4 regions of the Cronobacter sakazakii genome follow, and region 1 is predicted to be linked to each of the others. Evidence: predicted binding sites of a transcription regulator. Region 1 holds the regulator's gene; each other region holds the start of a gene.
The links. The regulator CRP, encoded in region 1, controls carbon source genes, mostly activating them, when cyclic AMP is high. The targets are predictions, from matches to a motif close to ATGTGANNNNNNTCACAT.

Region 1 (2,201 bases):
GCCACAGCCAGAACCAGAAACCGTTAAACGCGCCATACCAGAGCGTGCCGAGCACATAGAGCAGCATAGGCTGCCAGATGGGCATATTGCCGGCGAGGCTTAACGTAAAGATCGCCGCGATGAGCGAGGCGGGCAACAGACGCGCATGCAGCGGGCTGATTTCCGCCGTCACGCCAAGCAGCAGCGCCAGCATCAGCAGAATGAGCGGCAGCGGCACAGACTGCAGCAGCAACAGCTGCACCGCCAGGCTGCTCAGCGCAAACAGCGATGCGCCGATGATCAAGCGTTTAAAAAAGCGTTTGTGCGGGGTATCGAGACCGGCAATGTTGCAGCAGGCGGGAACGAGTGAAAACAGTAACCCTTGTTGAAGATGGCCCAGCATCAACCCGACCGCCACCGGCAGGCTTAAGATGAGCGTTTGCCGTAAAGCGTAATTAATTTCAGGGTGATAGATAAGACGACGCCACATAGGGGAGAAGTATAGATACAAAAACGGCGTGTTACCGAAGCGACACGCCGTTTTTTGATTTTTTAGCGGGTTCCGTAAACCACGATGGTTTTCCCGTGGGCGGAGATCAGGTTTTGATCTTCGAGCATTTTCAGAATGCGGCCAACGGTTTCGCGGGAGCAGCCGACGATCTGGCCGATTTCCTGACGCGTGATTTTGATCTGCATCCCGTCAGGATGGGTCATCGCGTCCGGCTGTTTCGCCAGGTTCAGAAGGGTCTGCGCGATGCGGCCAGTCACGTCGAGGAAGGCGAGGTTGCCCACTTTCTCAGAGGTAACTTGCAGGCGGCGAGCCATCTGCGAGGAAAGACGCATCAGAATATCCGGGTTAACCTGGATCAGCTGACGGAATTTTTTGTAGGAGATTTCAGCCACTTCACAGGCAGTTTTAGCGCGAACCCAGGCGCTGCGCTCCTGACCTTCCTCGAACAAACCCAGTTCGCCGATGAAGTCACCCTGATTCAGGTACGAGAGGATCATCTCCTTGCCCTCTTCATCTTTGATCAGCACTGCCACTGAGCCTTTAACGATGTAATACAGCGTCTCCGCTTTTTCACCCTGGTGAATCAGCGTGCTCTTAGATGGATACTTATGAATGTGGCAATGTGACAAGAACCATTCAAGAGTCGGGTCTGTTTGCGGTTTGCCAAGCACCATGCGCGGTTATCCTCTGTTTTAAACTGGCTCCAAAGACAGGGCGCGTAACCCCTGTCTGGCTTTGCATTCATCATCTTCCCGAGTCCTGGGAAGTTGGCTGTCCGTGGACGTCGCAGCCGATAAATTATCTTCTCCTCTGCATACATGCGTAACATCAATGTATCGCCGCTGCATCCAGACTGTTTTAGCATAGCTTTTCTCAGGTGTCTCCTGTTGTCTCGTTTCAGCTTGACGCAGGTCGCCCTTCCATTGCCTCTGACGTCGCGCGCGCGTAATCTGTCAGAAAAATGAATAGCCTGGAGTGATTAACATGCATGCACGAGTGAAATGGGTGGAAGGGTTAACCTTCCTGGGCGAGTCCGCCTCCGGGCATCAGATCCTGATGGACGGCAACTCTGGCGACAAAGCGCCGAGCCCGATGGAAATGGTTTTGATGGCCGCAGGTGGCTGCAGCGCGATTGATGTTGTCTCTATTCTGCAAAAAGGCCGTCACGACGTGACCGACTGCGAAGTGAAGCTGACGTCAGAGCGTCGCGAAGAAGCGCCGCGTCTGTTTACGCATATCAATCTGCATTTTGTGGTGACAGGCAAAGCCCTGAAAGACGCGGCAGTGTCGCGCGCGGTGGATCTGTCGGCAGAGAAGTATTGCTCAGTGGCGCTGATGCTCGGTAAAGGGGTCAACATCACCCATTCGTATGAAGTGATTGAAGCGTCATGAGATGACGGACGGCCCGGCAGGCGCAGCGCCACCGGGCATCGCCGTCACGCTATCTGTTTTCCTTCCATCAGCCGCTGCACCAGCGGCAGCATAATAAGTTCCATCGCGAGCCCCATCTTCCCGCCCGGCACCACCAGCGTATTGATATGTGAGATAAACGAGCCCTGCAGCATCGCCAAAAGCCACGGATAATCGATGTTATCCAGATTGCGGAAGTGAATGACCACGAAGCTTTCATCAAGCGACGGAATGCCTTTCGCGGCGAACGGATTGGAGGTGTCCACCGTCGGCACGCGCTGGAAGTTAATATGGGTGCGTG
Region 2 (2,201 bases), 250 kb from region 1:
TGTCGGCGAGATTGCGGTTTTTCACCATCAGCGCCGCCGCGCCCCAGTTGGGAATAATGCGGTGATCGACATCCTGGGTGAACGCGCCCGCCGCGACGGAGGACGCCCAGGCGTTGAAGAAAAACCCTAACCCAAAGGAGAAATGCGAAGCCGGATCGCCTTCACAGGAGTTCAGCTCTCCTAACGTACGAAAGGCACCCATCCCTTGCGTGGTGGGCGCATGGAACATGCGTGCGGCCCCGGCGCCCACGCCGACGCCGACCAGGCCGCCGATGATGAGCGATTTTATTAAAATTATCAGGAACATTGGTCTGCCCTTTTAGTAACGATCAGCTGTGTTGCGTGACGAAATCCACCTTTTCGAGATTGATGGCGGTCACGTTGACGGTCACGTCCAGCTCCACGCTGAAAGCCCGTCGTTCCCGGCGCAAAAAGAAAAACAGAAACGCTTCTTTACGCACCGTTTCCCGCGCATGAACAACCTGCACATCCTGTGGCTCTATACGCAGTAAGATGTGCGGCGAGGCTTTTATCACCGCCGCCTGTACCTGATTCAGGGCATCAGCGAACGCGCGAGCACGCGTGTCGCCTTTGCCTTTCACTCTCACCGTGGTGGTGAACTGTTCTTTCATACGTTATGCGCCGTATTTCTTTTTCCAGGCTTCCACCAGCCGCTCGCCCAGCTCTTCTTTATCCATAAAGCCGAAACCCAGCACGTTGCAGCCCTCGTTGATGGCGGTGACACCCTCTTCCACCGAGCGCATCCCATATTTGGCCTTATAGCCATGTTTGGTCTGCGCGGTGATAGCGCCCGCGCCGCCGCTGCCGCAAAACGAGATACCGAACGTCGCGCCTTCGGTTTTCATCACGTCGCCAAGCTTCATATCCGCCGCGACACCCGGCACCACGACCGCCCGCGCGCCCGCTTTCTCCGCGCCCGCCGCCACTTTCTGGCCTTTGCCCAGACGATCGCCAATCACTACTGTAATCTGTTCCATGGTTCGCTCCTGAAGGTTAAAGATTCTCTTTCGCCACCTCGAAGTGCACCGACAACAGCCAGGCCTCTTCATCGGGCAGATTGCCGAACTGCGCCACAATTTCACGCGCCAGCGCCATCGAGCCTTCAGAGATCTCCTCAAACAGGCTCTCTTCCACCTCGGGCAGCGGCTCGCCGGTCACCGAGCGGTGCGCCATCGCCCGCACGTGTGAGCTGAGCATCTGCCGCTGTACGGCGTTAGGCGTTATCTGGTGGCGCTCAAGGAGCGCGTAAACTTCATCCAGCATCCGCCCGGCAAGCGTCGCGGTCTCATCCGCGTGTTGACATCCGGCGTTGTTCATTACCGCTCCGTTATTCACTCTGCATACCCGATTAGTTGCGCTGAGGTAACACTAACGGCGGGTGTTAAAGGTTTGTAGCGAGTTGTTTTCCACTTCAAAGTGGAAAGGAGAGTGGCGGCAGTGATCTGTTCCACATAAAAGCCGTGAATGGATATAAACAACCAAATAACTGTGATGAATGTCACTGGCGGTCATGTCGGGCGTGGGAAAAAGAAAATAACGGGCTTGCGACGCCGCGCGCAAAAGGCGGCGGAGAATAAGCGTGGCTTATGACCGGGCGCAGAGGGAACGTGCGGCGGCGAACCGCCGCACAAAAAAGGGCTTAGCGATACTTCTTGTGGTAGGTGTTGCGGGTGGTTTTGAACTCTTCGGCGCTCGCCTGGGCCTCTTTGATTTTGCCTTCATCAACGAGCTTCAGCGCGCCGTCAATCTGGCTTACCAGCGTATCGAGACCGTGGCGGAAATCTTTCATTTCCGGGCTGTCAGCTGCCTTATCTTCGAGCTTCGGCGGGGTTTCTTTTTTGGCGTCCAGCGCCGCCTCGCGCATTTTCGTCAGCGCGGTTTTCATTTCTGCCGCATCGCTGGTCTTCTGCACGACTTTCAGGTTTTCATTGAGGGTGTCCATGTTGTCTTCCAGATCCGCCCACGCCGCGGCGCTGGTGAACAACAGAGAGGAGACCGCTAACATCGCTAATGCTTGCTTACGCATTGACTCACCTTTTTATTGTTATGACGAAAAAAAAGCGCCACAACGGGCGCCCTTGCCTTACTCACCGGCGATTTTCATCTCCGGCAGCAGTACTGAACCACACTGAATATTGCTACGTGTTTCGATATCGTCACCAATGGTAACCATATTGCGC
Region 3 (2,201 bases), 1.7 Mb from region 1:
TATCGAGGAAAATGAGCATCAGCGGCAGCAGCAGGATCGTTAACACCATGCCGAATGACGGCGGGCGGTGCGTCGGATCGGCGTCCACTTCGCCAAGGAAAGAAGAGGGCAGCTTAATATCGAATTTTTTACCGGCGTACTGACCATACAGATAGCCGCCGAAATACCAGGTCGGGATCGCGATAATCAGCCCGACAATCACCAGCAAACCGATATTCGCCCCCAGCAGTTCGCTCGCTGCAACCGGGCCCGGATGCGGCGGCACCAGCGCATGCATGGCCGCAAACGCGCCCGCCGCCGGGAAGGCGTATTTCAGCGTCGAGCCGCCAAAGCGTTTCGCCACGCTGAAGATAATCGGCAGCATGACGACAAGACCCGCGTCAAAGAAGATAGGGAAGCCAAACAGCAGCGAGGCGACGCCGAGCGCGAAGGGCGCGCGGTGTTCACCGAATTTGTTAATCAGCGTATCGGCCAGCACTTTCGCGCCGCCGGACACTTCCAGCAGACGACCAATCATCGCGCCGATGCCCACCAGCAGCGCAACGCCCGCAAGCGTACTGCCAAAACCGGTCAGTAGCGTAGGCACGACTTTATCAAACGGCACTTTGGTCAACAGCGCCACCACGATACTGACCAGGGTAAGCGCAAGAAAAGCATGCACTTTAAAGCGCATGATAAGTACCAGCAGCAGTACGACGGCACCGGCAGCAATGCCAAGCAGCGTACCGGCGCTATAAGCGAAAGTGGTTTCTGTCATCGTTATTATCCTCAACATGGGTACAGTGAAACCGTAGCCTGGTCGGCGGTTTTCTCACTGATACCGGTAACATGATACCGATAACATGTGGCGGCTTGTAAACAGGGGCTGTCATATTTATTAACATTTTGAGATCACCGTCAAACTCCCGCGCGACGCGGGCTTCTCGCTTGCGGTTGCATATATCGCCTCGCGGATCTGTCAAATTTTCCGATGCGTTTTTTTCACAAAATCACCAGATTTGTTTGCGATATCCAGCTTTTTTGTTGTGAAGTCGCTGCAAAGTTGCCGCTATTCCATAACGTTAACTAGCTTAGGATCGTGATGATTTGCCGTACATCGCGCTGTGGGCGGCGGCGCAACGCCTCCGCACCCTGTTCAGTGCATAAGAGGACATCATGAAAAAGCTCACCTTCACTTTTCTGACCGTCGCGCTGGCGGGCGCAAGCTCACTGGCGTTTGCCGATACCCTGCGCATGGAGTGCCCCGTGTCGCCCGGTGGCAAACAGTATTGCCAGTACATCAAAGAACGCTTCGAGAAGCAGACCGGCAATCAGCTGGAGTTTATCGAGTTCCCGGCGGCCTCCGATGAAAAGCTGGCGCTGCTGCAACAACTCTTCGCCGCTAAAGATGAAAAAGCGGTGGATGTGTTTCAGTCCGACACCATCTGGATAGGCCTGCTGGACAAGCAGACGCTCGATCTCACCGACGCGATGGGCGGCATGGAAAAAGACTTTTTCCCCGGCCCCTGGAAGAACAACACCGTCAACGGACGCCTGAAAGCGGTGCCGTCGTATATCGACACCGGCGTGCTGTTCTATCGCAAAGATTTACTGGAGAAATATAAAGAGCAGCCGCCAAAAACGTGGGACGAAATGACGCGCATCGCCACGAAAATTCAGGCCGAAGAGCGCAAGGCGGGGCATAAAAACTTCTGGGGGTACATCTTCCAGGGCAAATCTTATGAAGGGCTGACCTGTAACGCGCTGGAGTGGATCGACTCATACGGCGGCGGCACGTTTGTCGATGAAAAAGGGAACGTGACCATTAATAACCCGAAAGCGGCGCAGGCGCTGGATATGGCGCGCGGCTGGATGGGCAAGATTACGCCGAAGGGCGTGCTGGGCTACAAAGAGGAAGAGTCGCGCACCGTGTTCCAGAACGGCGACGCGCTGTTTATGCGCAACTGGCCCTATGTCTGGCAGCTATCTCAGGCCGATGACAGCCCGCTCAAAGGCAAAGTGGGCGTGATACAGCTTCCCGCCGGGCCGGAAGGGCGTCAGGCGACGACGCTCGGCGGCTGGCAGTGGTCAATAAACGCTAACACCAAAAACCCGGAGGCCGCCATCGCGCTGCTGAAAATCTTAAGCGATGACGATTCGCAAATCATACGCCTGAAAATGCTCGGCCACGCGCCGACTCGTGTCGCGCTCTATGAGAACAA
Region 4 (2,201 bases), 300 kb from region 1:
CTCGCCTTCCAGCAGAATGCGCACCCGGCTTGCGATCACCGTCAGATGGTTAAATACGCAAATCTCATCATGCGTGTCGTTCTCCAGCATCACCTGCGGGGAGAAAAAAGAGACCGGGTTAATCACCGCCTCCAGCGGCTGGCCGCGCAGCGAACGCGACGACATGTTCAGCCCCAGCAGCCGTTTGGCGGCGCGGTTGATCACCGCGATGCGCGAATGCTCGTCGATGGCGATAACGCCTTCGTAGATGGACTCCATCAGCGCCTTTTGCTGGCGCACGAGAAGCCCGATTTCCCGCGGCTCCAGAAAAAACATCTGTTTTTTAATACTGCGGGTGAAAAACCACGAAAAGATAAACAGCGCCAGCAGCAATAACACCGCGCCAATCAGGATATTGACCACTTTGCCGAGCGTAATGGTGTCGAGATAGCTGGTCAGATAGCCGACCGAGACAATGCCGATGACGCGGCCCTGATCGTCAAAAATCGGCGCTTTGCTGCGCAGAGAGACCCCAAGCCCGCCCCGGCGAATGCTGGTAATGGTTTTTCCTTCTAACACATCCTGATTATCGCCACCGATAAGCGGAGTGCCGATGCGGTCATGAAAAACGGAATGAAACAGGTGCAGACCTTTCTCATCGCCAATAACCATAAAACTGGCGTCGCTGTGGCGCGCCATGCCTGTCATAAAGGTGTTAATCGCCGAAATATTACGTTGTCTGACCGCTTCACGTAATGACGGAATGAGCGAAATCTCTTCCGCCTGTATTCTCGCGCGACTGCTCATCTCCTGATAAAGCTGGCGGCTGATATCGAGATAATAATAAACGCCGAGCGCCGTAAACAATACGGAGAAGAATATGATGAGATGAATAAATAACTTTATGCGAAAGGAAAATTTCATCGTTCACTGGCGCGCCGGAATACAAACAATAGAGAACTGTACCATTTTTTCAGGCGCTTACCGGAACAGTGCCTGAAACTTGTGATCCCCGGCACAGGGCGTGGCGCGCGGCGGTAACTGTTTACCCGCGTTACGTTTTTACGCCAAAAACGGTGCTTACTGAATAAACGCCATAAAAACCACGCCCGTAAATTGAGCGCTGATCACATCGCGTTAATTAAAACCATAAACACCATAGGTGCCATTAAATTACCGCTGCCGATTCGGCCTTCCTCACAAATTGTAAGGGTAACCTCTTTTACGCTTGTCGGGAAATATAACTACGGAGCTTAATAAAATGAGCACAACCGATGATTCTTACGTTGTACCCCACACATCGTCTGCTACGAAGCAAATATCTCTGAAAGAAAAGTGGTGGCATATCATGGATACCTGGAAAATCGGGATTATTCCATTGCCGCTGTTTCTGCTCTCCGGCGCGCTTATCGCCATTGACTGCCTCGGCGGCAAACTGCCGAGCGATATTGTGGTGATGGTCGCGACACTTGCCTTCTTCGGTTTCGCCTGCGGCGAGTTCGGCAAGCGCCTGCCGGTGGTCGGCAAAATGGGCGCGGCGGCGATTTGCGCCACTTTCATCCCTTCCGCGCTGGTCTATTACGGCTGGCTGCCGGATGAGGTCGTGGAATCCACCACCAAATTCTATAAGTCCACCAACATTCTCTATCTTTACATCTGCTGCATTATCGTCGGCAGCATCATGAGCATGAACCGCACCACGCTGATTCAGGGCTTTCTGCGTATTTTCTTCCCGATGCTGTGCGGCGAAATCGTCGGCATGCTGGTGGGGATGGGCGTCGGCATCGCGCTGGGTATGGAGCCGTTCCAGATCTTCTTCTTCCTGATCCTGCCTATCATGGCGGGCGGCGTGGGCGAAGGGGCGATCCCGCTTTCTATCGGCTACGCGACGCTGCTGCATATGGACCAGGGCGTGGCGCTGGGCCGCGTGCTGCCTATCGTGATGCTCGGCAGCCTCACCGCGATTATTATCGCTGGTTGCCTTAACCAGCTCGGCAAACGCTATCCGCACCTGACCGGCGAAGGCGAGCTGATGCCGGATCGCGGCGATAAACCGCAGGCCCAGACGCTGAACACCGCGTTCAGCGGCAAGGCTGATGTCACCACCATTGCCTCCGGCGCGCTGCTGGCGGTGCTGCTCTATATGCTCGGTATGCTCGGCCATAAGCTGATTGGCCTGCCCGCGCCGGTTGGCATGCTGTTTATCGCGGTCTTTATCAAGC

Region 2: a site for CRP is predicted at 1,457-1,474, ahead of CSK29544_RS07545 (glycine dehydrogenase). Genes of this name have one in related genera too.
Region 3: a site for CRP is predicted at 886-903, ahead of CSK29544_RS19685 (GntP family permease). Genes of this name have one in related genera too.
Region 4: a site for CRP is predicted at 1,165-1,182, ahead of CSK29544_RS07815 (2-hydroxycarboxylate transporter family protein). Genes of this name have one in related genera too.

What each region holds. Positions count from the first base shown of each region.
Region 1 is NZ_CP011047.1:1,357,209-1,359,409, forward strand. It holds gene CSK29544_RS06265 (YccS/YhfK family putative transporter) at 1-469, opposite strand, end outside; gene crp (cAMP-activated global transcriptional regulator CRP) at 532-1,164, opposite strand; gene CSK29544_RS06275 (OsmC family protein) at 1,475-1,882, shown strand; gene CSK29544_RS06280 (phosphoribulokinase) at 1,927-2,201, opposite strand, start outside.
Region 2 is NZ_CP011047.1:1,609,923-1,612,123, reverse strand. It holds gene CSK29544_RS07560 (DUF4311 domain-containing protein) at 1-307, opposite strand, end outside; gene CSK29544_RS07555 (DUF4312 family protein) at 330-632, opposite strand; gene CSK29544_RS07550 (SFCGS family glycine-rich protein) at 636-998, opposite strand; gene CSK29544_RS07545 (glycine dehydrogenase) at 1,015-1,356, opposite strand; gene cybC (cytochrome b562) at 1,661-2,047, opposite strand; gene pmbA (metalloprotease PmbA) at 2,105-2,201, opposite strand, start outside.
Region 3 is NZ_CP011047.1:4,141,852-4,144,052, reverse strand. It holds gene CSK29544_RS19685 (GntP family permease) at 1-757, opposite strand, end outside; gene CSK29544_RS19680 (ABC transporter substrate-binding protein) at 1,156-2,201, shown strand, end outside.
Region 4 is NZ_CP011047.1:1,658,816-1,661,016, forward strand. It holds gene CSK29544_RS07810 (ATP-binding protein) at 1-903, opposite strand, end outside; gene CSK29544_RS07815 (2-hydroxycarboxylate transporter family protein) at 1,241-2,201, shown strand, end outside.